DNA from 2 places in the Liquorilactobacillus nagelii DSM 13675 genome. Region 1 is predicted to be linked to the other one. Evidence: predicted binding sites of a transcription regulator. Region 1 holds the regulator's gene; the other holds the start of a gene.

What was found. Region 1 encodes Rex, which represses fermentation and respiration genes when NADH is low (regulators of the CRP and FNR family bind a similar motif). Its sites were predicted from a motif close to TTGTGAANTANTTCACAA; they were not measured.
Region 2: a site for Rex is predicted at 3,430-3,447, ahead of G6O73_RS11305 (DoxX family membrane protein). Genes of this name have one in related genera too.

Annotation. Positions count from the first base shown of each region.
Region 1 is NZ_CP049304.1:1,497,457-1,513,794, reverse strand. It holds gene G6O73_RS07655 (ABC-F family ATP-binding cassette domain-containing protein) at 1-1,613, opposite strand, end outside; gene G6O73_RS07650 (redox-sensing transcriptional repressor Rex) at 1,849-2,499, shown strand; gene G6O73_RS07645 (CPBP family intramembrane glutamic endopeptidase) at 2,536-3,171, opposite strand; gene groES (co-chaperone GroES) at 3,345-3,629, shown strand; gene groL (chaperonin GroEL) at 3,694-5,319, shown strand; gene G6O73_RS07630 (APC family permease) at 5,913-7,745, shown strand; gene G6O73_RS07625 (glycosyltransferase family 4 protein) at 7,886-8,974, shown strand; gene G6O73_RS07620 (YigZ family protein) at 9,002-9,673, opposite strand; gene G6O73_RS07615 (ATP-dependent helicase ComFA) at 9,718-11,052, shown strand; gene G6O73_RS07610 (ComF family protein) at 11,033-11,731, shown strand; gene hpf (ribosome hibernation-promoting factor, HPF/YfiA family) at 11,841-12,401, shown strand; gene secA (preprotein translocase subunit SecA) at 12,574-14,937, shown strand; one part of gene prfB (peptide chain release factor 2) at 15,027-15,098, shown strand; one part of gene prfB (peptide chain release factor 2) at 15,100-16,146, shown strand; gene ftsE (cell division ATP-binding protein FtsE) at 16,245-16,338, shown strand, end outside.
Region 2 is NZ_CP049304.1:2,258,418-2,274,755, reverse strand. It holds gene G6O73_RS11315 (YhgE/Pip domain-containing protein) at 1-1,894, opposite strand, end outside; gene G6O73_RS11310 (TetR/AcrR family transcriptional regulator) at 2,009-2,632, opposite strand; gene G6O73_RS11305 (DoxX family membrane protein) at 2,907-3,404, opposite strand; gene G6O73_RS11300 (serine hydrolase) at 3,593-4,936, opposite strand; gene G6O73_RS11295 (sensor histidine kinase) at 5,008-6,174, opposite strand; gene croR (response regulator transcription factor CroR) at 6,194-6,883, opposite strand; gene G6O73_RS11285 (NAD-dependent epimerase/dehydratase family protein) at 7,326-8,303, opposite strand; gene G6O73_RS11280 (AraC family transcriptional regulator) at 8,420-9,634, shown strand; gene G6O73_RS11275 (hypothetical protein) at 9,600-10,109, shown strand; gene G6O73_RS11270 (MarR family winged helix-turn-helix transcriptional regulator) at 10,218-10,673, shown strand; gene G6O73_RS11265 (MFS transporter) at 10,680-12,023, shown strand; gene G6O73_RS12845 (NAD(P)H-dependent oxidoreductase) at 12,121-12,255, shown strand; gene G6O73_RS11260 (FAD-dependent oxidoreductase) at 12,218-14,500, shown strand; gene G6O73_RS11255 (cadmium resistance transporter) at 14,694-15,257, shown strand; gene G6O73_RS11250 (ArsR/SmtB family transcription factor) at 15,278-15,610, shown strand; gene G6O73_RS11245 (DNA-3-methyladenine glycosylase I) at 15,600-16,193, shown strand; gene budA (acetolactate decarboxylase) at 16,278-16,338, shown strand, end outside.

The DNA of each region.
Region 1 (16,338 bases):
TCGGCTTTTTTGGTTAGGTAATAATCATAATCGCCTAAGAATAGTTGACTTCCTTGTTCACTAAGTTCAATAACCTGAGAGGCAACTTTGTTGATAAAGTATCGATCATGAGAAACAAATAGAACTGTACCATCAAATTTAAGTAATGCTTGTTCAAGGACTTCTTTGCTTTCAATGTCTAAGTGGTTTGTTGGCTCGTCAAACAAAATAAAATTATGGTGGTTCAGAGCAAGCTTAGTTAACAACAAACGAGCTTTTTCACCGCCAGACAGCTGGCTAACAATCTTAGCAACATCGGAACCGCGAAATAAAAAGCTTCCCAAAATCGAGCGAATGTCTTTTTCTGGCATGGTCGGATGATCATCCCAGACCTCATTTAAAACACTTTTGTTAGGAGTTAGGTTATGTAATTCTTGATCATAATAACCAACATCAACTTGTGCTCCAAATTGACTGCTCCCAGAAATAAATGGAATTTTCCCTAGAATACTTTTTAGAAAAGTCGATTTTCCGATCCCATTAGGACCGACAATTGCCATAATTTGGTTTCGTCGAAGCTCAATATTAATCGGGCCAGCAATTGCGTGATTTTGGTAACCAATATAAGCCTCATTGACATTCAAGACGATATTGCCACTTGGGTGTTCAGCAGTAAAAGCAAAGTGTGGCCCTTGTTGTTGACCTTGAGGCTTATCTAGACGCTCAATTTTTTCTAATTGTTTACGACGACTTTGGGCGCGTTTAGTGGTTGAAGCTCGGACGATATTTTTTTTGACGAAATCTTCTAATTTGTCAATTTTCTCTTGTTGCTTTTCATAGGCTTTTTGCTGCAGCTGTAAGCGCAATTGCTTTTTTTTGATATAAGCCGAATAGTTTCCGCTATAATGGATAGCAGCCGTTGGAGTTAATTCATAGACATCTTGCGCAATTTTATCAAGAAAATAGCGATCATGAGAAACTAGCAATAAAGCGCCAGTATATCCTTGAAGATAATTTTCCAACCAATTGAGTGTCTCAATATCCAGATGGTTGGTTGGTTCATCGAGAATTAGCAAGTCTCTTTTTTCCAATAAAAGCTTTGCTAAAGCCAATCGAGTTTTTTGCCCGCCAGAAAGGCTATTAATTTTTTGCTGATAATCTTTTTCATCAAATTTAAATCCATGTAAGACTGAACGAATTTCTGCTTGATAGCCATAGCCGTTATTTTCCTTAAAATCGTGTTGCATTTGATCGTATTGTGCCAACAAACGTTGATATTCTTTTGAATTAACTTTCTGTGAATCACTAGCGATTTTGTTTTCAAGTTGGTGAATCTTTTCTTCCATTTTTCGTAAGGGCTCAAAAACAGTTAACATTTCTTCATAAATTGTGTTAGCTGAGACTAAACCGGTATCTTGAGCAAGATAACCAATTGTCAAATTTTTTGCGCGCGTTATTTGGCCTTGATCCGCTGGTTGTTGGTCCATTATTATTTTTAATAAAGTTGATTTGCCAACACCATTTCGGCCAACCAAGGCAATTCGTGAATTTTCTTGGATGTCTAAATCAATATTTTTAAAAAGGACATCTGCTCCAAACAGTCGAGCAACGTGTTGGACTTGTAGTAAAATCAATTAAATCACTTCCTCAGAGTAATTTGTGAAGCTGGTTTCTAAAAGCTTGTGAATTATTAAAAAAAGCTAGTCTTCTGATTGCATACGAAACAAAATTAGTGTAGCATAGTTAAGGAAAAAATAAACAATACTTTGTTTTGTAAATTGTGAAAAATGGTGGTTGAGCTTTTTTATTTAACAAGACAGTTGTTAAATTTATCAAAAAAATCATTAATCTCTTGAAAGGAGAAAAATTATGGCAAGTAATAAAATTCCACATGCAACGGCTAAACGATTGCCGATTTATTATCGTTACCTGCATTTTTTGTCAGATGCGGGTAAACAGCGTGTATCTTCAACCGAATTAGCTGATGCAGTTAAGGTTGATTCTGCAACAATTCGGCGCGACTTTTCGTATTTTGGTGCTCTTGGAAAGCGGGGCTATGGGTACGATGTTGAAAGTCTGTTGGCCTTTTTTCGGAAAACTTTAAAGCAAGATAAGTTAACCAATGTAGCTCTAATTGGCGTTGGCAATTTGGGTCATGCATTGTTAAATTATAATTTTCACCAGAGCAACAATGTGCGTATCAGTGCAGCTTTCGACATCAATGAAGATATCACTGGTACAATTCAAAGCGGCGTTCCAGTTTATCATATGGATGATATGAAAGAACAGCTTACGGTTCAGCAAATTGAAATTGTTATTTTGACAGTACCAGCACCAGTTGCTCAAGAAGCTACTAATGAGTTGGTAGAAGTTGGTGTTAAGGGAATTTTGAATTTTACGCCATTAAGAATTACAGTTCCAAGTACTGTTCGTGTTCAAAATGTTGATCTAACCAATGAATTGCAGACCTTAATTTATTTCTTAGATAAATTTGGCTCACATAAGGAAAATGATGCCTAATTAGTCAAAGCAGCCGCAAGTGAGCGGACTGCTTTTTTATTTGAAACTAAGCATGACAATTATTAAGTTCATCACCATGTGAGCAATCATCGAAGTTTGTACTCGACCACTTTTGGCATAAATCCAGCATAACATTCCACCAATAGCTGCATAAGTAAGAAAATGACCATCAGCATGGACAATACTAAAAAGCAGGCATGAGATAATACCAGCTATAAAAGGACTGGTGAGGGTCACTAAATTACCAAAAAGCACTTTACGAAATACTAATTCTTCCATAATTGGAGCAGCAATGAGCACATATAATAAATAAATCGGGTAATGTTTGATAATAGCTAGCATAGCAGCTGTGTTTTGTGAAGCATCAGTTTGGTGCAGAATTAAGTTTTCTAACCAAAAACAAAGTTGTTGAGTGGCTAAAAGAAGAACGGCTCCACCAAAACCTAAGATTAAGTTTTGCTGCTGCGAAACTGATTTTTTTTCTAACCAATTTTGATAAGTTGCAAATTGCCGATTGATAAAATACATTGCAATGCTTCCCGTTACACCGATAATAGTTAATAAATAGTAAAGGCTGGAACTAGTTCTAAAGTAATGATCGATAATTGTTGAGCAGATTGAAACGATTAGGTAGCTAATTAATAGCCACATGGAATTTTTTTTCAACGCCATTAAACGGCCCTCCTTAGCTGAATTACTTTGGTCATTATACCATAATTTAGCAGTTGCAATGTTCGAGTGATAAATCACTTGCAATTAAAGCACAAATTGATTATAGTAATAACTGTGGTTAGCACTTAGAGATACTGAGTGCTAAAACATAACTAATATTGGAGGGATACAGAGTGCTTAAACCTTTAGGAGATCGCGTTATTTTAGAAGTTCAAAAAGATGAGGAAAAGACAGTCGGTGGAATTGTCCTAGCAAGTAATGCTCAGGAAAAACCACAAACTGGCAAAATTGTTGCAGTAGGCGATGGTCGTGTACTGGATAACGGAGAAAAGGTAGCTTTGTCGGTTAAGCCAAATGATTTGGTTATCTTTGACAAATATGCAGGCACTGAAGTTAAATATGAAAGTAAGCAATATTTGGTTGTGCACGAAAAGGATATTGTTGCTATCGTTGAATAGTTTAATTTTAATATGATTCAAAAAATTGTTTTTATTTAAATTTTGATGATGAGGTGAATTTTTAATGGCAAAAGAAGTTAAATTTTCTGAAGATGCACGGACAAAATTACTTGCTGGGGTTGATAAACTAGCTAATACCGTTAAATCAACTTTAGGACCAAAAGGAAGAAATGTTGTTTTAGAGCAATCATATGGTTCTCCAACAATTACTAACGATGGTGTCACAATTGCTAAAGCAGTTGAATTAGCAGATCATTTTGAAAATATGGGCGCAAAATTAGTTTCTGAAGTAGCATCAAAGACTAATGACGTTGCAGGTGATGGAACTACAACCGCTACAGTTTTGGCACAGGCAATTGTGACAGAAGGAATGAAAAATGTTACAGCTGGTGCTAATCCAGTTGGCATTCGTCGGGGAATTGAATTGGCTACTAAAAAAGCGGTTGATGCATTACGCGAAATGTCACATAAAGTTGAATCAAAAAGTGATATTGCACAAATTGCATCAATTTCTTCTGCGAATGAGGAAGTTGGCAAGTTAATTGCTGATGCAATGGAAAAAGTTGGTAATGATGGAGTTATTACAATTGAAGAATCAAAAGGTATTGATACTTCATTAGATGTTGTTGAAGGAATGCAGTTTGATCGTGGCTATTTATCACAGTACATGGTAACTGATAATGATAAAATGGAAGCTGATCTTGACAATCCTTATGTTTTGATTACTGACAAAAAGATTTCTAACATCCAAGAAGTTCTGAATTTATTACAATCAATTGTTGAACAAGGTCGTCCACTGTTAATTATTGCGGACGATGTTGATGGTGAAGCTTTGCCAACACTTGTTTTAAACAAAATTCGTGGGACTTTCAATGTTGTAGCTGTTAAAGCTCCTGGATTTGGCGATCGTCGTAAAGAAATGTTGCAAGATATTGCTACATTGACAGGTGCTACTGTGATTACAGATGATTTAGGTCTTCAATTAAAAGATACTAAAATTGACCAACTTGGTTCAGCTGGTAAAATTACAATTACTAAAGAAAAGACCACAATTGTTGAAGGTGCTGGAGATAAAGCTCAGATTGCAGAACGTGTTCAGACAATTAAAAAACAGATTGCTGAAACTACATCTGACTTTGATCGCGAAAAATTACAAGAACGCTTAGCTAAATTAGCTGGTGGTGTTGCAGTTGTTAAAGTTGGTGCTGCAACTGAAACAGAACTGAAAGAACGTAAATATCGCATTGAAGATGCTTTGAACGCTACTCGTGCTGCTGTTCAAGAAGGCTTTGTAGCCGGTGGTGGTACAGCTTTGATCAATGTTATTAAAGATGTTGCTAGTTTGAAAGAAAGTGGTGACGTTCAAACTGGAATTAATATCGTTAAACGTGCATTAGAAGAACCAGTTCGTCAGATTGCCGAAAATGCTGGGCTTGAAGGTTCAGTTATTGTTGAAAAATTGAAGTCTGAAAAACCAGGTGTTGGTTATAATGCTGCTGAAGATAAGTGGGAAGATATGGTAGATGCTGGAATCGTTGACCCGACTAAGGTAACTCGTTCAGCTTTGCAAAATGCTGCTAGTGTTTCTGCCTTATTGTTAACTACCGAAGCTGTTGTTGCTGAAAAGCCAGAACCAAAAGCTGCTCCAGCTGCTCCGGCTCCAGGACCAAACATGGGCGGTATGATGTAAACCAACTGGTTTAGAAAACAATTATTTTTAAGGAAAGTTAGGATATAAGTTTTCTGATTTTAATTAGGTAATTGGATACCAAAACTTCTTAATACTCCGTTTCGACAATCCTTATCAAAAACCATAATTTGTTTGTTGCTGATGAATTAAGAAGTAAAGTAATTATATGTTATAGCCTTGTTGTAAATATTTAGTCTGTCAGGCAACATATGGACTCTAGGGGCTTAGTAATTATGCAGTCACTGTATCTAAGCAAATTGTTTTAGGTGCAATTTTCACAATTTCCGAATCTTTGGGAATGAATGTCTGTTAATTAGACATTAATATATGATAGAGCTGTAGTAAAACTTTTAAGTTTTACTACAGCTCTTATCTTTTTTGACTTGCTTAATCGGTTTTTTTATGTCATGATATTGAAATCATTGTCAGATTTAAAAAGAGTTATAATGTTGAGTAAAGTAAAATACGAAACAGCGAAAGCTGCAGGCTTTCTAAAAATATGATAGATTGATAAAGACGTAAAAACAACTATTTACAAGTTATTGGTTTGTAAATTTGTAGTCTTGATTAATTGCGTCAAAGGAGAAATAGAAATGTGGCGTTATTTAAAACGGTTACTAATTGGAAGACCTCTTAAAACAACTGATGCGGGTGGCCAATCGCTGACAAAATTTAAAGCATTGGCTTTATTATCTTCGGATGCGCTGTCTTCAGTAGCATATGGGACTGAACAGATTACAACGGTTTTATTTGTTCTATCTGCAGCAGCAACTTGGTATGCTTTGCCAGCTGTGGGCATTGTGTTGATTTTATTGTTTGCAATTACAATGTCGTACCGGCAAATTATTAATGCTTATCCTTCTGGTGGGGGCGCCTATGTTGTTGCAACTAAGAACTGGGGTACTTCAATTGGTTTAATTGCCGGAGGATCTTTACTAGTTGATTACATGCTGACTGTAGCTGTTTCAGTGACATCTGGAACAGAGGCAATTACTTCGGCAATTCCATTGTTGCGTCCATACAGTATCGGAATTGCCATTTTTATCGTTTTGTTTATTATGACTTTGAATTTACGGGGCATGAAAGATTCTGCTTCGTTTCTAACCTTGCCAGTTTACACTTTTGTTATCGTTTTACTGGGAATGTTAGGCTGGGGACTATTCAACATTGCTACGGGTAAATTAACTTATCATGCAGCAGCACCGGTTGGTAGTGCTGTCCCGGGGATGACGTTGATTTTATTTTTAAGGGCTTTTTCTGCAGGTTCATCTTCCTTAACAGGTGTTGAGGCCATTAGTAATGCGGTACCAAATTTTAGAAAACCACGTCGAAAGAATGCAGCAAATACCTTGGCGATTATGGCAGCTTTATTAGGAATGTTTTTAATTGGAGTTACTTTTCTGAGTTATTATTTGGGTGTAATGCCGAATCCGGATGAAACGGTTTTGTCTCAAATTGGTTCAGCAGTTTTTGGTAAGGGGATTTTCTACTACTTATTGCAATTTTCAACGGCGTTAATTTTAGCGGTTGCAGCGAATACCGGTTTTTCTGCTTTTCCAATTTTAGCGTATAATCTTGCCAAGGATAAATTTATGCCGCATATGTATATGGATAAAGGAGACCGTTTAGCTTACTCTAATGGGGTTATTTCGTTAGCTGTCGGTGCAATTGTATTGATCCTTATTTTCCATGGGCAAACAAGTTTATTGATACCATTGTATGCAGTTGGGGTTTTTGTTCCATTTACTTTGTCACAATCTGGGATGATTATTCATTGGTTACGTGAACGCGGGCACAATTGGGTGCTCAATTCATTAGTTAATCTTTTGGGAGCAGCTATTTCGTTAGCTTTAGTTGTCTTCTTATTTTGGTTGCATTTTTCCAATGTTTGGCCGTACTTAATTATTATGTTGGTTTTATTAGCTGGATTTTACAAAATTCATGCTCATTATACAATGGTAGCGTCCCAGTTACGATTAAATAATGAACAGGCACAATTACATGATTACTCCGGTGCTACAGTTATTGTTTTAGTTAGTTCAGTAACTCATGTTACAACTGGTGCAATCAATTATGCACGTTCAATTGGTGATTATGTAATAGCTATGCATGTTTCATTTGATACTAATCCCAAAAAAGAACACGAAACAGCTAAGGAATTCAAGGATTCATTTCCTGACGTACGTTTTGTTGACTTACATTCTTCATATCGTTCAGTTGCCGGTCCAGTATTGCGCTTTTGTGATGTAATTGCTAAAGATTCAGCCAAAAAAAATTATTCGACAACTGTCTTAGTTCCACAATTTGTTCCACGCAAACCTTGGCAGAATATTTTGCATAATCAGACTAGTCTGCGATTACGTGCGGTTTTAAATTCACGTGAAAATATTATTGTTTCAACTTACAGTTATCACTTGAAAAAGTAATTCAGCTTTTTTGTTTGCGGTATCTGAAGGCTGGATGCTAAAACTATGTTATAATGAAGCGTAATGAGCTTAGGAGCGGGTTTTTAGTAAAAGCCGGCAGAGTTCTTCTTTGAATGATTATTAAAGAAAGAGGACGGCGTATGTCTATTATTATTGCGTCTTTACTTGCGGCTGGGGTGTTAGCGTTTATCTTAACCCCGCTCGTGCGCAGTTTAGCATTTAAGCTAGGTGCAGTGGACAAGCCTAATGCTCGGCGGGTCAACAAAGTAACAATGCCGACAATGGGGGGATTAGCGATTTTTATCGCTTTCAATCTCGTAAATTTTTTTATTCTGCGCCAGCAATATCCACCACAACAACTGTGGACATTATTTGCGGCTGAATTGACAATCATTGCTACGGGGATTATTGATGATATCTATGAATTAACTCCAAAACAAAAATTATTTGGAATTACTGTTGCGGCACTAATCGTTTATTTCTTCAGTGGAATTAGGATGACTACCTTAACGTTACCTTTTCTGGGGACAATCGATTTAGGATGGTTTAGTTTGCCAGTAACGCTGATTTGGATTTTAGCGATTACTAATGCAGTTAATTTGATTGATGGACTTGATGGTTTGGCAGTCGGAGTAGCAATAATTGCTTTGATCACGAGCGGCATCACCGGTTACTTGTTTTTAAATGTTACAGGCACCTATGTATCGATTATGATGTTTACTTTAGTTGGATCGTTAGTTGGATTTTTACCTTATAATTTTCATCCAGCAAAAATTTATTTGGGCGATACAGGAGCTTTATTTATTGGCTTTATGATTTCAATTTTTTCACTTTATGGCTTAAAAAATGCGACCTTTATTACGATTGTAATCCCAGTAATAATTTTGGGTGTACCAATCACAGATACGGTTTATGCCATTTTGCGACGAGTTTTAAATAAAAAGCCAATTTCACAGGCCGATAAACATCACTTACATCATCGGTTAATGGAAATTGGTTTGAGCCATACTCAAACGGTATTGGTAATTTATGGCATTGCTTTAATTTTTTCCTGTATTGCTTTACTTTACCCGTTTTCAAATTTATTAGGATCAATTTTGTTAACCATTGCGACTTTATTTGGTTTAGAACTTTTTGTTGAGTCAATTGGTTTGGTGGGATCACAGCGTCGACCTTTAATTAACTGGATTGGAAGACTATTTAAAACTAAAAACAAAAAAAATAAGTGATTAAATTTGTTTGGATAATGACGGCGATTATGAAAAGTAATTGTCGTCATTTTTTTGTTTAGCTGGAAGATAGGGAACTTCAATATATTTTAGAGTAGTTGCTTTAACTAAGAGCTGACCGTTTAATAAATTTTTTATTTCGGTAATGGTTTGCTGGAGTTTAACACTCGGAACTGAAAAACTTAATGTGATTTTTTCCAAATAAGTCAGATTAAAGAGCTCGATTTTTCTCTGATCAAAATAATTTTTTAATAAATCAAATTGATGATAAGCTATTTCAACGGTGACCACAGTTGCTTTAATTCGGTAGACAATACCAGCTTGTTCAATGGCAGCACTAGTTGCATTACTATAGGCTCTAATTAAACCACCAGTACCTAATTTAATTCCACCAAAATAACGAATCACAACTGCCGTAACATTATGCAGTTGATTTTTTTTTAAAACATTGAGAATTGGAACACCAGCTGTCCCAGAAGGTTCTCCATTGTCACTGGCACGTTGGATTTGATCTGTTGGCCCGATAATTGCGGCAAAACAATAGTGCTTTGCTTTAGGATGTACCGCTTTTAATTCTTCAATGAAAGCTTGAGTATCAGCTTCAGTACTTGTTTTTTTGACGTAACTAATAAAATTAGATTTTTTGATGAATAAGTTTGCTTGAGCACTTGTAGCGATCGTTAAAAATTTTTTTTTCAAAAAAACACCGCCTTTGCGTATTTTATAAGTGAAGGAGTGATTAAATGCAGCCAGAAAACTTTTATGGCCGAATAGTAAAAGGTGCACTCGATGATATTTCTGACATACCAAGCGAGGCAGTTAAATACCCAGCGCTTAAATTGTATAAACGACAAATTTTTTGCTGTCGTTGCCATCAGACGACAAATAAAGTTGTAGCACATTTGCCTAATGGTGATTTATACTGCCCTCAATGTATTCAGTTTGGTCGTGTAACATCTCGCGATTTATTATACACCATAGCCGAACCGAATTTATTTCCAGTTCAAAATAACGCTTTGACTTGGATTGGTAAGCTATCATTTTTGCAACAAAAATGTGCAATGAAATTAAAACTTTATGCACAACAAAAAAAGGATTTTTTGCTTTGGGCAGTTACTGGGGCTGGAAAAACTGAGATCATGTTTCCAGCGATTGCTGCTGCAATTGAAAGACGTGAAAGAGTTTGTTGGGCAGCTCCCCGAATTGATGTTTGTAACGAAATTTATCCTCGGCTACAGAGAGCTTTTCAAAGAACTTCAATTATTTTACTTCATGGAGCTAAAAAGACAGATTATTTTTATAGTCAATTAGTAGTTTGTACAACGCATCAACTCCTTAAGTTCCGGGCTGCTTTTGATCTATTGATTATTGACGAAGCTGATGCTTTTCCCTTTAAAGATAATCCATTGCTGCAATTGGCAACAAAAAATTGTCGAAAAGAAAATAGTAGTTTGTTGCTGTTGACGGCGACACCGACTGCTGAGATGCTGCAACAAGTTAAGCAAAGGAAATTAATATTAGGTTATTTGCCGCTCCGTTTTCATGGACACTTGTTACCAGTGCCGCAAATTATGCTTTTGCCTAATTGGAAAAAGCAACTGCAGCAAAAGAGGATAGCTAGCAAAGTAATTAAATCAATAGAAAAATGGTTAATTTTAGATTTGCCAATCTTGGTTTTTGCACCTGAAATTTCTTTGCTAGATCAATTAAAAACTAGTTTACAACAATTAACAGCAGTCAAAAATTTAGCTACAGTTTTTGCCGCTGATCCACAGCGAATTGAAAAAGTACAAAAAATGCGAACTGATTTTTTTCAATTGTTGGTCACAACAACAATTTTAGAACGAGGGGTAACTTTTCCAAAAGTAAATGTCTTGGTAATTGGAGCAGATGAGCAAGTGTTTACTCAAGAAGCTTTAGTTCAAATAGCTGGTCGAGCTGGTCGAAGTCAGCAACATCCAACAGGTGAAGTTATTTTTGTCTGTTCAATGATGAATCGTAGTTTGAAAAGAGCAATCAAACAAATTAAATTTTTAAACCGAGAAGGAGCAAAATTGCATGGCAATAAACTGTCCTAAGTGTCAACGTAAACTGGCAAATAAATCAATACTTCAGTGGTTCTTTAGCTGGCAGTCACCAATACCAACTGTCAAACTTTGTGAGAGATGTTTGGCTGAATTTATTAGCCTGGCCGGACAGATTATTTGCCAAGGATGCGGCCGGCTACAAAAAAATGAAAGCTTATGTCTTGATTGCCAAAAATGGCAACAACAAATTGATGGTAAATTGTTAAATAATCGCGCACTGTATAGTTATAATCAATCAATGAAAGATTACTTTTTCAATTACAAATTCCAAGGAAATTATCAATATCGTTCCTATTTTCAATCAGAATTAACAGCTACTGCTAAAGACTATTTTAAACAAGGGTGGTGGCTAGTGCCAATTCCCGTTTCAGATATAACCTGGCAACGTCGAGGATTTAATCAGGTTGAAGGCTTAATAAAGAGGCTCTTATATCAGCCAATCTTACGCGTTAAACCTTTATATGAAAAAGAAACACAATCAAGTAAAAATCGGCAAGAGCGTTTAAGCATGCCACAGCCATTTGAACTGAAAGCAACTGTCCAATTAAACGGAGAAAAGATTTTATTAATCGATGATGTTTATACAACCGGAAGAACTCTTTATCATGCTCGTGAAGTTTTGTTGACAGCTGGAGCAATAAAAGTTAAATCGCTTACTTTAGCCAGATGAATTTGGGGATATTGATTGTTAAATATCAGTTTTTCTTATATAATAAAGATGGCAAGATAAAAAGGTTAAGTCAATTTATCAATGCTAGTTGTGAAAGGAGAGGTTTGTTATGTTAAAATACAGTATTCGTGGTGAAAATATCGAAGTTACGGCTGCAATTCGAGATTATATTCAAAAGAAGTTAAATAAGTTGGAAAAATATTTTGAAGATACTTCGAATTCGACGGCACACGTTAATTTAAAAGTGTACTCAGATAAAACTTCCAAAGTAGAAGTAACGATTCCACTTCCATATTTGGTACTGCGTGCTGAAGAAACCTCACCCGATATGTATGCGAGTGCCGATTTGGTGACTGATAAACTTGAACGCCAAATTCGCAAATATAAGACAAAAATTAATCGCAAATCTCGCGAAAAGGGTTTTAAGGGTTTAAGTGCTGTTGAGTCAGCAGCTGATAAAACAGCAACTCCAAAAACAGATAATAAATTTGATATTGTAAGAACAAAACGTTTCTCGTTGAAACCGATGGATAGTGAAGAAGCCGTTTTACAGATGGATATGCTTGGACATAATTTCTTTATTTACGAAGATGCTGAAACTAATGGAATTAATATTGTTTATCGACGTAAAGATGGCCGGTATGGCTTGATTGAAGCTAGTGAGGATTAGTAGCTTTCCATTAACTTAAATTTGTTTTTTAACAAGCGGTTAAGATCGCTTGTTTTTTTATCGCTGAATTTGAAAAACTAGTAATCAATGATAAAATGACAATGGTGTACTCTCTATTGTATAATAGTTTTAAATTTAATTTGGAATTGTGATTTAAGAAAGGAAAACAGACATGGTAAATGTCCTTAGAAAATGGGTTGAAAGCGACAAAAGAGAAATTAAAAGGTTAGCAAAAATTGCTGACAAAGTTGAAACTCATGCTGAAAAAATGGCAGCTTTGAGTGATGAAGAATTAAAAGCACAAACACCAGCGTTAAAAAAACGTTACCAAGCCGGAGAAACACTAGATGATTTATTACCTGAAGCGTTTGCGGTTGTACGTGAAGGTGCCAAACGGGTTTTAGGCTTATATCCGTTTAGAGTCCAGATTTACGGTGGAGTAGTTTTGCATGAAGGTAATATTGCTGAAATGAAAACTGGTGAAGGAAAAACTTTAACAGCTACAATGCCGGTTTATTTAAATGCGCTGGCTGGTAAAGGAGTTCATGTAGTTACGGTTAATGAATATTTAGCTCAGCGTGATGCAACCGAGATGGGCGAATTATATACTTGGTTAGGTTTGACTGTTGGGTTAAACATTGCTAGTAAATCGTCCGATGAAAAACGAGAGGCCTATAACTGCGATATAACATATTCGACTAACAGTGAGTTAGGATTTGATTATTTACGTGATAACATGGTTGTTTATCGTGAAGATATGGTTCAACGACCATTGAATTTTGTGGTTGTTGATGAGGTTGATTCAATTTTGATTGATGAAGCAAGGACTCCTTTGATTATTTCGGGTCAAGCTGAACCGACAACTGCTTTGTATATTCGAACTGATCGTTTTGCTAAAACTTTGACCGAAAAGAAGGATTATAAAATTGACTTAGAGTCAAAATCGGTTGCTTTAACTGAGCAAGGAATCCGCAAAGCTGAAAAATATTTTGGCTTAGCTAATCTATACGATCCTGATAATACTGCTTTGACCCATCATTTGGACAATGCTTTGCGAGCAAACTTTATTATGTTGCGTGATAAAGATTATGTGGTCTCAGATGGAGAAGTAATGATTGTTGATCAGTTTACTGGTCGGATTATGGAAGGTCGTCGTTATTCTGATGGACTACACCAAGCTATTGAAGCTAAGGAACGAGTTGAGATTCAACAAGAAACCAAAACCATGGCGAATATCACCTATCAGAACTATTTTCGGATGTATAAGAAAATCGCTGGAATGACCGGAACAGCTAAAACAGAAGATGAAGAATTCCGCGAAATTTATAATATGGAAGTCACCACAATTCCAACGAATAAACCAGTGATTCGTGATGATCGGCCTGATTTATTGTATCCAACGCTTAAAAGTAAATTTAAGGCTGTTGTAGAAGATATTCAACAACGTCATGAAAAAGGTCAACCGATTCTGGTGGGAACAGTGGCAGTTGAAACTTCAGAATTATTAGCCAAGTTATTGGATCAAGCTGGTATTGCACATTCAGTTTTAAATGCTAAGAATCATGCAAAAGAAGCAGAAATTATTATGAATGCTGGCCAACGTGGTGCGGTTACAATTGCGACTAATATGGCGGGCCGAGGAACGGACATTAAATTAGGACCAGGAGTGCGCGAGGTTGGTGGTTTGGCAGTTATTGGTACTGAACGACATGAATCACGCCGAATTGACAATCAGTTACGTGGCCGTTCTGGTCGTCAGGGCGATCCAGGAGTTACACAGTTCTATCTTTCTTTAGAAGACGATCTAATGTTGCGTTTTGGTTCAGAGCGAGTTAAAGCTTTATTGGAACGATTCAAAGTAGCAGATGAAGATGCGGTCATTCAAAGTAAAATGATTAGCAGGCAAGTTGAATCAGCTCAGAAGCGAGTTGAAGGTAATAATTATGATACACGTAAGCAGGTTCTGCAATACGATGATGTTATGCGTGAACAACGTGAAGTAATTTACTCGCAAAGACAGCAAGTAATTATGGAAGATGAATCATTAAAATCGGTAATTATGCCGATGGTTAAACGAACCGTTGAACATATTGTTCAAATGCACACCCAAGGTGAGCAAAAAGATTGGAATTTACAAGCGATTATTGATTTTGCAATTGCTGCGATGGTTAATGAGGATAGTATAGCAGTGAATGATTTAACTGGTAAAAAATCTGAGGAAATCATTAATTATTTGATGGACCGTGCTGAATCAAATTATCGTTTGAAAGAAAAACAGCTTTACGATGCTGCTCAAATGCTGGAATTTGAAAAAGTTGTCATTTTACGAGTAGTTGACTCACGGTGGATGGATCATATCGATGAAATGGATCAATTGCGTCAATCGATTGGTTTACGGGGCTATGGTCAGTTAAATCCATTAGTTGAATATCAAACTGATGGTTTTAGAATGTTTGAACAAATGATTGGTGATATTGAATACGATGTAACACGTCTGTTTTTAAAGGCTGAAATTCGGCAAGATATTCATCGTTAATAAAGTAAAATGCCGCTTGATTTGTATATTGAATCGAACGGCATTTATTCTGTTGATTAGCTAATGATAAGTAAGTGAGGGATTTAAAAATGGAAATTAGTGAAGCAAAAAAAATGATTGAGAATATGAAACGAAAAGTCCAAGACTTTAGGGGGTCTCTTTGACTTAGAGGCCTTGAATGAAAAGATTTCTGAGAATGAAGCTCAAATGGCTGACCCAGATTTTTGGAATGATCAGAGTGCTGCTCAAAAAGTTATTGATGAAACTAATATATTAAAGACTAAATTTGATAATTTTAAAGTTTTGAGTGATGCGGTTGACGAATTAGAAATTCTGACTGAATTATTAAAAGAAGACCCAACAGATCAAGAAACGCAAACAGAATTAAATAACAAGTTGACAATTGTTCAGCAAAAATTGCAAGCATATCAACTAGAATTATTGTTGAATGGGAAATATGATTCACATAATGCTTTATTAGAAATTCATCCAGGTGCTGGTGGAACCGAATCGCAAGATTGGGGTTCAATGTTATTGAGAATGTATGACCGTTGGGGACAACAACACCACTTTAAAGTGGAGGTTTTGGATTATTTAGCGGGAGAAGAAGCTGGTCTTAAGAGCGTAACTCTACAATTTAGTGGGAAAAACGCTTATGGCTATCTACGTAGTGAAAAAGGCGTGCATCGTTTAGTTCGAATTTCACCGTTTGATGCAGCTGGACGACGCCATACCTCCTTTGCTTCGGTGAACGTGATGCCTGAGTTAGACGACAGTGTTGAAATTGAATTGCGACCTGAAGACATTAAAATGGAAGTTTTTCGTTCTAGTGGTGCGGGTGGGCAGCATATCAATAAAACGTCTTCTGCAGTTCGTTTGATTCATATTCCTACTGGAATTGTTGTTTCCAGTCAAGCACAGCGTTCCCAGTTTCAAAATCGGGCAACAGCCGAGAGTATGTTGCGAGCACGTCTTTATCAATTAAAATTAGAAGAACAAGCGAAAAAAAAGGCAGCAATCCAGGGGCAACAGCTCGAAATTGGATGGGGTTCACAAATTCGTTCTTATGTTTTTCATCCTTATTCAATGGTTAAGGATCATCGTACAGGATACGAAACTGGAAATATCCAGTCAGTGATGGATGGTGATTTGGATGGGTTCATCAACGCTTATTTACAATCGAAACTAAGTGCACAAAACCCAGACTGAAACTAAATGACATTAATTTGTAATTTAGTTGAAATAATTAAACAATATAGAATGTTATAATTATCTGGTGTGTGTAGTTGATTTAAGGAGGAATTCCGGTGATTGAATTTAAGCACGTATTTAAAAATTATACCAATGATATTGAAGCTGCGAGTGATCTAAGCGTTAAGATCGATCAAGGAGAGTTTGTTT
Region 2 (16,338 bases), 760 kb from region 1:
TGTTTGCTCCAGTTGCAGCTTTATCAGCACCAGAAGTATACGCAGAGACACCTGAAACTAATTGATTGATTGCAGAGGTAGTTGGTGAGTTTGATGTTAACTCACTAATTCTTTGCTTAATACTGTTTTCTGTCGTTAGAGAATTTGCATTAACTGCAGGCAATGAACTTGCTGTTAAATTAAATGTCTTTGCATAAAATTGCGCAGCCGCATACTGTGCTGAGCTAGAAAGAGAAACAAAATTATTTAATTTTTCCTTATTATCAGAACTTTGTAATTCATTGCTTAGCTCTTCTAATTGTTGACTAAACTCAGAAGTCATACTTGAACTTTCTGACAACATCTTTTGAGAGTTGTTCATTAAATTGGTCAAATCTGTATTCGCAGTTTCAAGTTTCTCTATATCCAAATTATTGACCAAATCTAATAAAGGTTCCAATCCACTCTGAATATCGGTTAACTTACTGTTTAAATTTGTAGAAGCACTACTTATAGAAGAAACATACTGTACATTTTGTTGAGCAATTTCCGCTATTTGTTTAGCAGCTTCAGGGTTAGTAGTTTCTAACGATTTTGAAACACTTCCTAAAGTTGATGAATTAGTAGCAATTCCACTCAAATTTGACTGCAAAGTTTTTTGATAACTACTTTGCAAGTCTTTTAAACTACTTATTTTTGCAGGAAGTGATTCTATTAAAGATTTATTTTGTGACAATAATGAAATAGTTTTATTTAACAAAACTAAATCACTTTGCATAGAAGTAATTTCATCTTGCAAAGATTTTATCTGTTGATTTGAAGTGTCAAGTTTGTCTTTTGTAGAAGATATTTGATTTGAAATATCATTTTCTTTGGTCAACAGATCTTTGGCAATTGTTTGAATATTATCATTAAGCAAAGTGTTTGTTACATACAGACTAGATGCTGCTAATGGTAATTGACTCGTTTGATTAACAAGTTGTTGCATTCCACTGTTTAATTCACTTGATTTACCAGATAACTGATTTAAGCCACTTGAAAGTGAGCTGACCCCATTAGTGTAAGTTCCAACTCCACTAGCTAAACTATTCGATCCACTAGCTAATTTACCAACACCAGTAGCCAAGGTCCCTGTACTACTATTCAGCTTCTGAGTACCGGTATTAACTTTATCTACTCCAGCAGTGTATTCTTGAACACCGCTGCTTAAAGCCGTTGCACCAGTTGTTAACTTCAAAACACCTGAACTTAACGGAACCACTCCAGTCTGCAACTCAATTACGCCATCGTTGACCTTCTTTACTCCAGCTGTGTAGGTATTGATTCCATCAGTTAAAGTATTCGAACCGGTCTTTAATTTATCAGCACCCTTAGCTGCCGTACTGAATCCCTTGCCAACTTTTTTGATTGTTGCAAACATCGTCTTGGCATAAGCTGTTGATACACTCTTGCGGACTTCAGCATTTAACTGCTTAACACCCTCTTCACTGATAACTTTACCAATGTAGTTCAGTGAATCGTTGGTCTTGTATTTCAACTGCATTTTCTTGGGCGTTTTGTCCAAAACAGTTGTTGCATTTTTAGAGAAATTCTTAGGAATTGTTACAACCATATAATACTTTTTGTGACTAATTCCGTACTTAGCTTGTTTTGCTGAAACAAAATGCCAATCTAAATCATCATTTTTTTTCAACTTTTTAACTAAGTCTTCCCCGACTTTCATTTTCTTCCCATTATAAGATACCGTTTGGTCCTCATTGACAACTGCAACTGGTAAAGAACCAGAGTTACCATAGGGATCCCAAACTGATTTCAAGAAGAATACCGAATACAAGAATGGAATAATCATAATTGCACAAATCGTTGCAATTAACAATTTATGCTCTCCCATATGCTTGAATTCTTCTTTGACCATTTTCAAGCTACTCACCTCAACCTCTCATTATCTCTTTTATTATCTATATCAATAATCCATAATATACACTAATTATCCATGAAAAATCAAACGGTGATCATTAGAACATATTTTTTACAAACCTTGCGAAATCTTTGGTTGATTCCCACCAAATACTCCATGAAATAATAATTCCTGCATTGCATCAATTGCTTCCCAAAAGTCCAACTGCTGCTGCATCAAAAAACGTCCATTTAGTAAACTTCGTGTTGTTTTTTGGAGCATCAACAACAACATTTGCTTTTCTGTCTTGCTTAGTTCTCGCGTTTGCGGGTCATTAATCAAGATTCGATAAAAAGTTTGACTGATTTGATCAACTTCACCTTGAAATTTGTGCCATTGCTGTGGATATCGCTGAGCAATTTCAGATGAATACTGTAAAATACAGCCAATCGGGTAAAGTGTCGGAAATTGATCAACGTAACGTTTAATTTTTTCATAGGCTGATAAATGAAGCTCACTTCTCAACTTATCTCCCCGAATAGTCAAATCTTTAAATAAAAAATCAATCATCGCTGAAATTAGTTGTTCCTTGCTGGAAAATCGTTGATAAATCGTTCGCTTGCTCGTATGCAGTTTACGTGCTAAATCAGCCATCGTAAATTTTAAACCCTGCTGTTCAATTAATTTAATAATTGCCGTATACATTTCTTGATCACTTATTTTCATCGCCATTCCTACCCCATCTATAAAAACCAACTTGATTCCTGCTGATTTTTTTTGATGATGAGCTCACAGCTCGCATTACTCAAGCTGTTGCTTCGCCTCCTTGTATGGTTATTTTAACTATTTTGCGCTCAACTAATGTCGATAATTAATATCCATGGTACTGAAACAAATATATAGTACCACTTTAAGCCGAAAAGTAAACACTAAAATCTCAGTTTCTTGGAAAAAAAAGAAACCAACTCAAATCTGAGTTAGTCTCCAAATAAAATTTTTAAAAAAATTGCAATAATCAATCGCTACTAATTCATTCAACTGATTTTTTCAAAAACGGTACCTTTTCCCGTAAAAATGGAATGATCCAGCGATCCAATCCAATCTTTCCGGCATTGAATCCTGCAACCAAAATGAAAATTTCCCAGAAGATATACATTGGATTAACCGAAACAGTTCCTGCCATTAAATAACAAAAGTTCATCATCATTCCGAAAAAGGCTGCTGCTGTTGTCAAAGTTCCAAAAATTAAACCTAAGCCAACAAACAATTCTCCCCATGCAACCATGGTACTGAACAAGGAGATATGTGGCATAACAAATTCTTTCAAAAAGCTTGTATACCAGCCAAATGCTTGCGTTTTTTCAGGTGTCAAAACTGGGCTCTTAATTGCCATGCCAACAAAACCCTTAGCACTAAAACCAGCAGAGACTTTCTCGAAACCATCCATTGTCCACATATATCCCAACCAAATACGGACAATTGTCAAAATTACCATCGCACTCTTCGACTTACGTAACCACTTTACCATAACCAACACTTCCCATTGAATAAGATTATGAATTATTTCACAATTTAATTTTACCGCATAGATTACGTGTGTCAACTGCTTTCACTTACTTTTTGTTATAAAAATAACTGATACTAAAAAAGCGGGAACAATTGCCTTTTCCCAAGGTTATTGTTCCCGCTCAATTCCGATAAGATAACAATTTTATTCTAGAAAAGATTAGTAAAGAAGTTCTTAATTGCTCGTCCCATGATAACGAAGATATTAGCTTTTTGAATTGCTTGTGGGTTGGTAGCTGTTAAGTTCAAACTAGTATCACCATTCAAGAATTGTAATTTTTGACCTTTAATTGTCAAAGCCAAGTTACCAACTTGTTTGTTTTTAGCAATTGGTGCTTCTAGACCGCCATTTTTATAAAGTTTCTTATTACCAGTTAGTTTAACTTGTAAATTGCTGGTAGTTAAGCCACGTTTAATCCAAATGTTACTATTTTCACCAGTTACCACTTGGGCTGTTAATTGTTTACCATGATAGACCGGTAAGGAATTAGCCCCTTTTGAACTCTTGCCTTTATTAATTTTAGTATAAGTGAAATTATCATAAACATAAGACATCAATTTTTGTGTTTGGACAAAACGTGAAGCGTCTTGATCATTCTTATGCTGTGCACCTAAAACAACCGTAATAATCCGATGGCCATCTTTATGGACTGTCCCAGTAAAGTCAGCACCCGCTGAATCAGAAGTCCCGGTCTTTAACCCATCAACTGGCAACTCAGTATATGACTTAGCCAAGCCTTTTAACATCCAGTTCCAGTTTTCCATTTGAGTTTCTGTTGTCCCGTTGTTGAATTTCATCCGGGCAATGCTGGTAGTTTGCAAAACCTCTGGATAAGCTTTTAATAAATTACGGGCAACGGTCGCCATATCAACTGCTGAAAGTTTGTTTTCTGCATTGTTAGCTGCTCCAGGATATTTAGCACTGCCAACATCGCTATTTGGTAACCCCGCGGTCGTATAGATCTCGCCATCATTAATGCCCCATTTTTTCAGTTGTACTCGCATCTGATCAACAAAAGCCTTTTGCGAACCAGCAACAGCATTAGCTAAGGTCATAACCGCCCCATTAGCTGAATAAATTAAACTAGCTTGATACAATTGCTTAACCGTGTATTTATGACCCTTAAGCAAAGGAACATTTGATAATGAAGTGTTTTGACTAACTTTATATGATGCCTCATCAACCGGAATCTTCTCATTCCAGGATAATTTTCCTTGTTTAATTGCTTGTAAAACTAAATAAATTGAAATCAGCTTTGACATTGAAGCAATTGCCAAGGGCTGTGAAGCATTCTTACTATAAATAATCTGTCCAGTGTTGGCATCGACTGCAATTGCAGCTTTAACATCTAAACTCAATCCGGATGCCGGTGTATCACTAACTGTAGCTGCTTGAGCTTGAGTTGTTGCTGCTCCAGTTGTTGCCAAGGCAGCAAACGCTGTCGTTGCTGTTACCAAACCAATCAAAAATTTTTTTGCCTTACTAAATAACATTTTTTTCGATCCTTTCACTTCATTTAAACAATCTACTCTAGCATAGCGAAAAAAGATTAGCCTGACAACGGCTAATCTGCCTTTCCCACCATTTTTTTTGCTGTAGTTTTATTTTCTTGCCTAATTGGTAATTCAATAATAAATTGGGTCCAATTTTCATTTGATTCAGCACGAATTTTACCATGATGGAGTTCAACAATACTTTGCGCAATTGCTAACCCCAAACCGCTGCCACCGGTTTCTTTTGAGCGTGAACTCTCAACGCGATAAAAACGATCAAACAATTTTTTCAGTGATTCTTTTGGGATTGGTTGACCATCATTTGCGACCACGACTTCAATCATTGTCTCTGATACATGATGAGCCTTTAATATTAACTGACCACCGCCAGTCCCATATTTAAAAGCATTGGTAATTAAATTGTTGAAAACGCGAACTAGCTTTTGTGAATCAGCCTCCATCTTAATTGGACCGGTTTCAAAATCAGTTGAAATTACCATTTGTTTTTTCTGCGATTCCAATTCAAATGAAACAGCCAATTGTTCCAGTAATTGTTTTAAATCAATCGTTGACAAATTCAATGGCGTGGTTGATTGTCGCACCTTAGTATATTCAAATAAATCATCTGCTAAAGTTTTCATTTGTCGTGCTTTGACAAAAGCTGTATGAGTGTACTTGAGCAATTCTTCTTGCGAGTGATACTGCTGATCCTCAATCAGTCCTAAATAACCAATAATTGAAGTTAATGGCGTCCGGATATCGTGACTAACATTCGTAATCAATTCATCTTTTGAATGTTCAATCTGACGTTCTTCTTTCATAGCATTTAATGCACTGTCAACTAAAGCATTAATACTGGTTACGACTCGCTGCATTTCACCTGGTAACTGAAAAGGAATTCGATGATTAAGATGCCCATTAGCAATATAATGCAGTTCCGCAATTACATGTTGCAATTGCATTTGCCGATACCGCCGCATTAACCGCCAATAAACTACAAAAACATCTAAAATGACCATAATACAAACAAATAACCAACCCCAACTCCAAAAACGAATATGATTTGGACCGAATGATAAAGACATTTTTATTTGGAAAATTCCATTTGCCAGCTGTGGATTGGATTCAATCATTTGATCCAGCAAAACATAGACAGACAAATTAAGGAGCAGCAATAAAATAACCGTGACCACGCCTTCACCGAATAGCTCGCTTTTTTCGCGTGCAGTTAATTTCACTTAGCTATCATCTCCATAATTAACGGACTTCTACCTTATAGCCAACACCCCATACTGTCTGAATGACTTTTTCACCATTGGTGGCCGCTTCAATTTTGTCACGCAAATGACTAACATGCACCATCACCGTTTTAGCAGAAACAACCGATTCTTGCTGCCATACACGTTCAAAAATTTCATCTGCTGAAAAGACGCGGTTCGGGTGGCTGGATAAAAGATAGAGGATTCCAAATTCCAGTGCCGTTAATTGAATCGACTTGCCATCTGTGGTTTTGACTTCATGGGAATCTTTATTGATAATCAGTGGCCCAACTGTTAAGGTATCTGGAACATCATTAGTAACATTATGCTGCGAACGACGCAATAGTGACTTTACTCGCGCCATAACTTCTAACGGGTTGAATGGTTTCGTAACATAATCATCAGCTCCTTGAATTAAGCCTTGAATCTTGTCAAGGTCACCAGTTTTAGCTGACAGCATTAAAACTGGAATTTGTGAATCTTTGCGGACTTCCTTCAAGACCTCAATGCCATCCATTTGTGGCATCATAATATCCAAAATCATTAATGAAATATCTGGATGCGTATTTAACTTAGTTATTGCTTCTTTGCCGTTATAAGCTTTCTCAACTTCATAGCCTTCATTTTTAATGTAAATACTGAGCAATTCTACAATATCTTTGTCATCATCGACTACTAAAATTTTCATAAGTTTACTCCTTAATTGAATATTGTCTAACTCAACTTTCTCCATGCTTCGTTATTATTCACCAAGCACCGTGCATCATATCTTTCTAACTCATTGCACTTTATAACAATATTGTAACAAACTACACCGTTATCGTATCTAAAGAATTGGTTAAAATCAAGTATTTCGATGGAATTAATTTAATAATTTTTAAATTAATAATCTATTGTACTCTCAAATTGACATAATTACTCAATTTATTCGTTGCAAACTGCTATTTTGCCCAAATTATGACAGCAAAAAAATCCCTTTGGGTCAATGTGAATTTCTTTGACTCAAAGAGATCTCAAAATTATGGTCAAAAGTCCGCTATATCTGACCTTTAGCTTACTTCTCCTGCAAAATTATAAAAGAATCTTTGAATTACTTCGCGTTAAGCTAATGGATTAACTCAAAACTAAAATCATTTTCCAGCTACACACTTTTTTAATGTTTGACGAATAGCTGCCACAACATCATGATCTTTAATGCCTAATACTGGCATGGTAGCTTGCGGATTAAGATATAAATCTTCTGTTTGTAACTTCATGCTGACTGCCAAATGAATCCCATGCTCCAATCCAGCTTCATCGGCTTGTTGGTCCATGTTTTCAAAAATTGGTTGCAGATCAGTGTAATTACTTAACGGTACTTGCGTTGTTTTTTGCTGGCCAAGTGCTTCAACAATTAATTCATAAAACTCTTTAAACTTCATATTTTTAGCACAAATAGCAAAAGTTTGTCGATGTTGACCTTTTTCCAATGCACCCACAGCTGCTTCAGCTACCTGTTCAACTGTTACCATAGCTGTCCCGCCTTTAGGTGCCGGATAAACAGCTTGACCCCGAGCAGGATCAACAAAACTGGTCCAAAGTGGCATTCTACCTGGCATAGTTCCAAAAATATACGGCAAACGTAGCGAGCAGACCGTCATCCCCCCGTCACCTTCAGCAAAAGCTACTTGCTCTTGCAATAACCGCATATTAGGATAGGCTTGCTCCTCAAGGTGATATTGCGGTAAACGTTTCGCAAACTCTGCAAAATAGGAGTTAAAAATCACAAAATGTTTAACTCCAGCTTTTTTCGCCAACCGGGCTAGTCGTTGGGTGGGTAAAACATTAGCTTCGTAGAAAAACTTCATTGCAGGCTTCTTGGGTGTCGTTCGCTCATCAGCTCCCGCGGCATATATTACACCATCACAATCATCTAACAACTTGATAATTTCTTCATCCTTCATTTTAAATATGTTTCCTAATGAGCAATCAACTTCTGCTGGTAAAAGATCCTCGGCAGGTAGTGGCGGCAGTGCCATTGTTTTAACTTGGTAGTTGCGACGTAGCAATTCTTTGACCGTATAGTAACCTAAAAATCCCGTTCCACCTAAAACAAATACCTTTGACATTTCAATCCGCTCCTTTACGATTGTGTTTTAGTTCACATATAGTATACTAAATTTCAAGGGTAACTAATCATCAAAAATATAATAAGTACTCACTTTTTTTGGAAAGAGGACTAATATTGCGAACTAGATATTTTTCAGCTGGGCTAGCCCCATTAGAATTAGAAATTAGTTATCGAACGCTTTTTTCTACTGGAATGAAACATTATACCAATGAATTGGCATTTTTGGTTGTAGTTCAAGGAAAAGCATCTTTAAACCTTAATGGTTCTGAATTGTTACTAGCTGCAGGTGATTTTTGTTTATTGCAGCCCTATCATATTCGATATTTTCAACTAACTTCCCACCAACATTTGGAATTAATTGAAATTCGCTTTTCACTAGGATTGGCTCTCCTACTCTCTCAAAATAAACAAGCTTATAATTCAATTATGCAAAAATTCCAAAAATTCTTTCCTATAGTTAAGGTCAACGATACTGATTTACAGGTTATCACTAATTATTGTCGATGGATTGTTACAGAAAATCAAAGTACCAAATCAAGCTTAACTCAACTCAATCTTTCACTGATTGCATTTTTAAGCACAATTTATACAACAGCTATTCCGCAAGCCAGAAAAGTTCAACTTAAATCTAATGCCGGATCAAGTCTTCAGCTTTTACAAATATATCATCAAGAAAAGCTCTCAATTCGAAAACTCGCCGATAAACTGCAAATTTCAACTGCTGATTTTGCGCAAAATATCCAACAATTAACCAATCAGACACCAAAACAACAATTGAATCAAGTTCGCATTCGGAATGCTGCTGCACTGATGATTTTTGACGATTTATCGCTTAATGCGATTGGGAGAATTTGCGGATTTCAATCTGAGGCCAATTTTTATAAACAATTTCGTTTACAGTACCAACAAACCCCACAATCCTATCGCCAGTATTTAATTAATTTACAAAATCAATTAGTTTCCTTAGATGGAGTAAAAATTATCGGCTATCTATTAGAACATTATTCAGAGAATTTAAATTTAGCTCAAACAGCCACTGATTTAAAAACTGCCCCAACCAAAATTCAACAATTAGTAAAAAAAGACTTTAACTGTACTTTTAAGAGCTTGATAACTGATCTTAGCTTGAATTTAGCTCAAAATTATTTAATTAACTCAGATTTAACAGTAAACCAAATCTGCCTTAAATCTGGTTTTCAAGATTTAAATACCTTTACCCGAAACTACCAAAAAAAATTCCAGTGTACCCCCAGTTTGACTCAAAAAAAAGCAATTCAAAAAAGAGGTGCTAGCTATGCAACAGCCAAACTATCCATACACCCGCAGTGATTATGACTTAACTGATGATGTCCCAACAAAAGAATTTTTTGTTGAACAAATACTTAAAACAACCCCCGCTGTCCAACTGTCAGATCAATTAATTTTTATTTATGTTACTCAGGGACGCGCAAAGCTGCAAATTAACCAGCATTTTGCCGATATCTGTCAATTTCAACTAGCAATTATTTTGCCACAGCGAAGTTTCCGCTTGCAACCTATTGGAAAATTTAAATTCTACCAATTTCAATTTTCGCTTACTGATTTAATCTTACCTGCTCAGCAACAGCATAAATTTTTTTCTTTGCTGCAATTACGAGATCAATTTCCTGAAATCATCTCATTTAAACCGACACAACAATCTCTGTTAGCCAATTTGACTAATTATTTAAAATTAGAATCGCAAGCCAGCAGTACTATTTTGCTCCCTTTCTTGATCTACGCCTGCCAACCACTATTCAAAAACTGGCAGGCTAACAATCTTTGAGTGTCTAAAAAATGATAATCGTTGCTATCTTAAAAATAATATTTGACTTTGCTTTTTCGCCCTCCTAGAATAGTTCGTATACGAACTAATTGGGAGGATTTTTTAGCTATGGACATCCAGCAAACTATCGGATTTCAAATCAAACAATTAACCAATCAACTAAACCGTGTTGCCCGTCAACAAATTACAGCAGCAGAATTAAGTAATATTCCAGAAACTCAGCAATGGGTGCTAAGTTATCTGTATGATCATCAAACAAAAGAAATATTCCAATCTGATCTCCAACAAGCTCTGGGCTTTGGAAAATCAACCATCAGCGAACTTTTAGCCCGAATGCAAAAAAATGATTTAATCCGGTTGAAACAATCGGCTAAAGATCATCGACGAAAACAAGTTTTATTAACAACCACTAGTTTGCAAAAGGCAGCTGTCGTCAACCAATCAATCAGTGCGGTTGAAAAACGACTGACAAATGGGTTGACGAATAACCGCTTAACAGAACTTTTTCAATTAATTCAACAACTAAAACAAAATCTCAAAAACATCAATTCAAATAAGGAGTAATTTATTTTGAAACAACGTTATAAACTTCCTGCAGCAATTTTTGCCACCGGTATTCTATCATTTGGTGGGGTCGTCATCGAAACAGCTATGAATATTACTTTTCCACAGTTAATGAAGCTTTTTAATGTTTCTTTAGCTCAAATCCAATGGGTAACAACTGCCTATCTCTTGGTTTTGACCGCTATGATTCCGTTATCAGCTTTTCTAAAACGCAGCTTTTCAGCTAAAAAACTTTTCGTGACTTCGGTTGCTTGCTTTTTACTTGGGGTAATAATCGATGCTGCTGCCCCCAGCTTAAGTTGGCTAATTCTCGGTCGGGCTTTCCAAGGAATCGGAACTGGCATCAGCTTACCATTAATGTTTAATATCATTTTGGAACAGGCACCCGCCAACAAACTTGGTTTATTGATGGGATTAGGCAATTTTGTCACAGCTACCGCTCCGGCAATTGGGCCAATTTATGGTGGTGTTTTAACGGATACTTGGGGTTGGCGGATGATTTTCATTTTAATGATTCCACTGATTTTAGTAGCTTTATTGGTTGGTTGCTGGTCGATTGAACAACACCATCCCCTCCATCCAACCAAATTTGATCTTTGGGGCTGGATAACAACTGCAGCCGTTTTCTCACTTTCAATTACCGCTTTTAGTTTTCTAAGTACTAGTCTATTAAAATTCGTTGTTTACTCCATCCTAGCACTAATTTTTCTGGCTGTTATGTTATTTCATTACCAAAAATCGACTGCGCCAATTCTTAATTGGAACAGTTTGAAAAGTCTTAGCTTTAGTTTGCATTTAAGCAGTTACTTCATTGGACAATTTGTTGTTCTCGGGCTTTCATTCCTAATTCCCAATCTGATTCAATTAGCTTTTCATCAATCTTCTTTTCAAGCGGGCATGGCGATGGCACCCGGAGCCTTAGTTGGGGCCTTGCTGACACCTTTTGGCGGAATCTTGCTCGATCATTTAGGAGCTAAGCGACCGGTTATTTGCGGTATTTCATTGCAATTTACAGCAGTCTTATTATTGAGCCTTTTCTTCAATCACTTAAATGTTTTAATAATTACTCTGATTTTTGTAATTGCTGCTACTGGCCAATCACTAAGTATGCCGGGAATTATGACTCATGGTTTACAACAATTGCCGGTCAAGCTGCAAGCTGACGGTAATGCCTTATTCAACACCTTCCAGCAATTTGCTGGAGCTGCTGGAACTGCCATTATCTCAACCATTGTTGTTGCATCAAGCAGCGGTCAAATTAATGGTTTCCATCATGGCTTAATTTTCGCTTTAATAATTCTAGTAGTTGATTTAATTGCTATTTGGACTGCATTTCAACGAAAAAATTAGTTAATGTATTTGCTCAACTGTTAACATTTGTATGGAAGCGTTATACTAATCCATGGATTATATCAATGTAAGTATCCTATGATTGGAGGAATTTATAATGAAGCTAGTCGCAATCGTTGGTAATAATAATCGACGTTCGTATAATCGTTACTTACTGCAGTATATGCAACAGCATTTTGTTTCTCAAGCTGAAATTGAATTGCAAGAAAATCGGACAATTGCCTTTATTTAATGAAGATTTATTAAAAGATTTTCCAACTACAGTTAAATCTTTGATTGCTAAAGTTGAAGCTGCTGATGGGCTAATCATTGCCACCCCGGAATATGATCACTCGATGCCCGCAGCTTTAAAAAGTATGCTTGAGTGGCTCTCAGCCAGTTATCACACTTTAAGAAGAAAGCCAATCATGATTGTTGGTGCTTCTTTTGGTGCTCAAGGAACAGTTCGAGCGCAAATGGACTTGCGCCATGTACTTGATGCTCCTGGTGTTGAAGCTTACGTTCTAACGGGAAATGAATTTATGCTACCGCATTGTCAAAGTGCATTTACTAATAAACTGCAATTGAAAAACCCGAAAACGGTTGCCTTTTTGGAAACTTGTTTTAACAATTTTCTACAGTATATCGAGCTCCTAAGCAACAATAATTCTGCTAAAAGTTCAACCGCTGGCTATAATTGGGATGCAACTTATGATGTGGTTGTCCTTGGTTTTGGTGGTGCGGGCGCTACCGCTGCCCGCTTTGCCGCTGATGCTGGAGCAAAGGTTCTGCTCGTTGATGCTGCTCCTGAAGGTCATGAAGGTGGAAATACTCGTTATGCTGGTCAAGTAATTGGATCAGCAACTGATTTTGATCAAATGAAAAGCTATTACCAGCAGCTAACTTATCCGTTAGAACTTGATGAAGAAATTATCGATGCCTATGTCGAGGGCATGACTAAGATGCCCGCCTACTTCAAACAATATTTAAACGTCAAAGAACCTTATAGCGTTAAAGCGCATTGGCAAGAAATTGGTATGTTACATGGAATGGTTCCCGAATATCCAGAATATTCCGGGTCAAAAGCCTATGATCTTTTATTAGTTCACCAAGGAACTTTTGATAGTGCTTTTTGGAAAAATCTACGTCAGCAAGTTCTTCAACGGCAAAAACAAATTGATGTTTGGTTTAGTTCTCCTGCCAAACACTTGCTGCAAGATCCAGTAACTCAAACTATTCTCGGTGTCGAGATCGATCACCAACATGTTCCTTTAAAAATTCAGGCTTTAAATGGTGTTGTTTTAGCCACCGGTGGATTTGAAAACAACCAACAAATGATTCAGGATTACTTGGCTGCCGAATCATTAGTGCCATTAGGAACGCTTTATAACAAAGGCGCTGGAATTCATTTGGCGCAAGAAGTTGGTGCTGATTTATGGCATATGTATAATTATGAATCACTTGGTTTAACGTTGAAAATGCCAACTGGAAAACGTGGACGAATTTTATTTGCTTGGACCGATTTAGCCAGTGGCAGTGCTTTCGTAATTGGTGACGATGGCAACCGCTACTTTAACGAAACTGAACCTAATCGGCACGGTCACCTAGCTAGTCATGGTACTTGGCGCATTCCGGTCCACAATGTTCATCCCTATTTAATTTTTGATCAACAAAAATTTACCGATTTACAAGCTGCCAAACTACTACCAGTCGATAATTTTGCTGACTTATTAATTAAAGCTGATAATTTAGAAGACTTAGCCCAACTGCTGCATTTACCAACCAACAGTTTAGTCAAAACTAATCAGCTTTTTGACCATTTTGTAGACCAAAACTGTGATGATCAATTCCAACGCCAGCCAGAGACAATGAAAAAATTAACTGCTGGGCCTTATTATGCTCTGGCATTACAGCAAACAATGCTGAATACACAAGGCGGTCCACGACGCAATGTTCGCTCAGAAGTCTTAAGTCCAGCTGGACAACCAATTCCGCATTTATACTCAGCTGGAGAACTTGGTGGCTGCAGCGCTAATTTATATCAAGGTGGCAATAACTTAGCTGAATGTTTGATCTTTGGAAAAATTGCTGGTGAGAATGCCGCTCGAACAAAGCAACCAACAATGATTGCCAATCAACCTGCTAGCGAGTCTAGCAGTCAGTTAAATTCCTCGGCAACTTCTTTTTCCTTACAATCGGATATTACCAAAGAAACTGGCTTCACTACTGGGACAAACCAGTATCTGGGACGTAGTAATGCTGGGATAGGCAATGAGGTTATTGTCCGTGTGACTTATTCGAACCAACAAATCCAAAATATTGAAATCTTAAAACAAAGTGAAAGTGGTGATATTGGTCTGAAGGCCTTACGTGAATTACCACAAAAAATGATTGCCGGCAATACTGCTGATGTCGATGCTGTCTCCGGTGCAACCGTTTCTAGCCATGCTTTGATTCAAGTCGTTAAGCAGGCATTGGCTAAAGCTACTGCTAAATAATCTTGTAGTTCCTGAAATTTTTGCTGATAAGTTATGTTTATTAGGCTAAGCCAATAATCGTTTGGTTCGGCCTTTTTATTTGGCTTTTATGCTTATTGCAAAATAATTTCCGCCGTGTATGATATATGATATAAAGTTCATATGAAAAAATAGTCATATGAACTAATATAAATATACTGGGGAGTAATTGTGTATGAACTATGGGATTTTGGGATTAACTTTTATCAGTGTCAATTTAGACTTTTTCTTTATGTTATTGTTCTTGTTAAAAAAGTATCGGCTACCACAAGTAATGCTTGGATATTTGTTAGGAAACTTAGTTCTACTGAGTGCCAGTTACTTCATTGGACAAGCATTGGCAGTTTTTTTGCCTGAATGGCTATTAGGTATCCTAGGATTATTACCTATTTACCTGGCTTTTCATGATGATGACGATGATGATGGAGCAAAACAGCTGTCTTCCCCTGTCTTAAACGTTTTTCTAACCTATCTTTCGGTCTGCGCTGGGTGTAATTTAGCCATTTTTTTACCAGTTCTAGTTGGACAAAGTTTCAATAATTTCTTAATTACCTTAATCTTTATTGGCGGCTTATCCTTGCTTGCCGTTTGGTTAATTCATTTACTAGCTGACTTACCCGCAGTTGCTGATTTCATTGAATCTGATGGGGACAAGCTGATGAAAATCTGCTATATTGTAATTGGTTTTTATGTTTTCTGGGATAGCGGATTAATTCGTCACATCCTAGGACTTTTTTAACTCACTAGGGGGTTACAATTATCACAACAGCCAAGCTTAAATTAATTGAACAACAGCAATTGCAAGAAGCACAGCGAATTTTTAAACTGTTAAGCAATCCGATTCGCTTGCAAATGCTACAGCTACTGGAACAGCGCGCATTAAATGTCAGCGAATTGGGGCAAATTTTAAAATTAGAACAATCTGCCGTTTCGCATCAATTGGCCATTTTACGGCAACATCAATTAGTTTCAGCTAAACGGCAAGGAAAAGCTAACTACTATCAACTGGACGATCCACATATTTTAGATATCGTTAACGAAACATTGGCTCATGCCGATCATGTCATTCGAGGAAAACGCCATGGAGAATAAATTTAGACCACAAGCAGCACCGATCAAGCGCTGCAGCTGGGCCGAATCAGCAGATCAATTAATGCAAGCTTATCACGATTACGAATGGGGTACTCCCTGCCATAATGATCAGCATTTATTTGAATTACTCTCACTAGAAATTATGCAAGCTGGCTTAAGCTGGCAAACAATTTTGAATAAGCGAGCTGCTTTCCGGCAAGCTCTGGCAAATTTTGATTTTTATCAAGTTCAAGCGATGGCGCCTAAACTGCCACAGCTACTTGCCAATCCTAAAATTGTTCGCAATCAAGCTAAGTTAACAGCAATTATCAATAATGCTAAAATCGCTGCGCAAATTAACAAATCCGGACAAACTTTTAATAACTATCTTTGGCAAATGATTGACTACCAGCCAATTGTCCATCATTACCAGACTGCTGCCGAAGTTCCAGCAACGGACCCAACAGCCATCAAAATTAGTCAGACTTTAAAAAAAGCTGGCTTTAAATTCACTGGTCCAGTAGTCGTCTATTCTTTCATGCAGGCCGCTGGGTTAGTTAATGATCACCAAGCTGATTGCTTCTTAGCAATCAAAAAAGTCTGAACATCTTATGTTGTACACCACAAGATTTTACATTGTGGTATGATTTTCAATGAAAGCATCTATATATATTTTGGAGGTATAAACGTGAAAAACACAAAAGCACTTTACCAACATGGTACTTTAGCATTGTTGGTTCCCGGTTTAT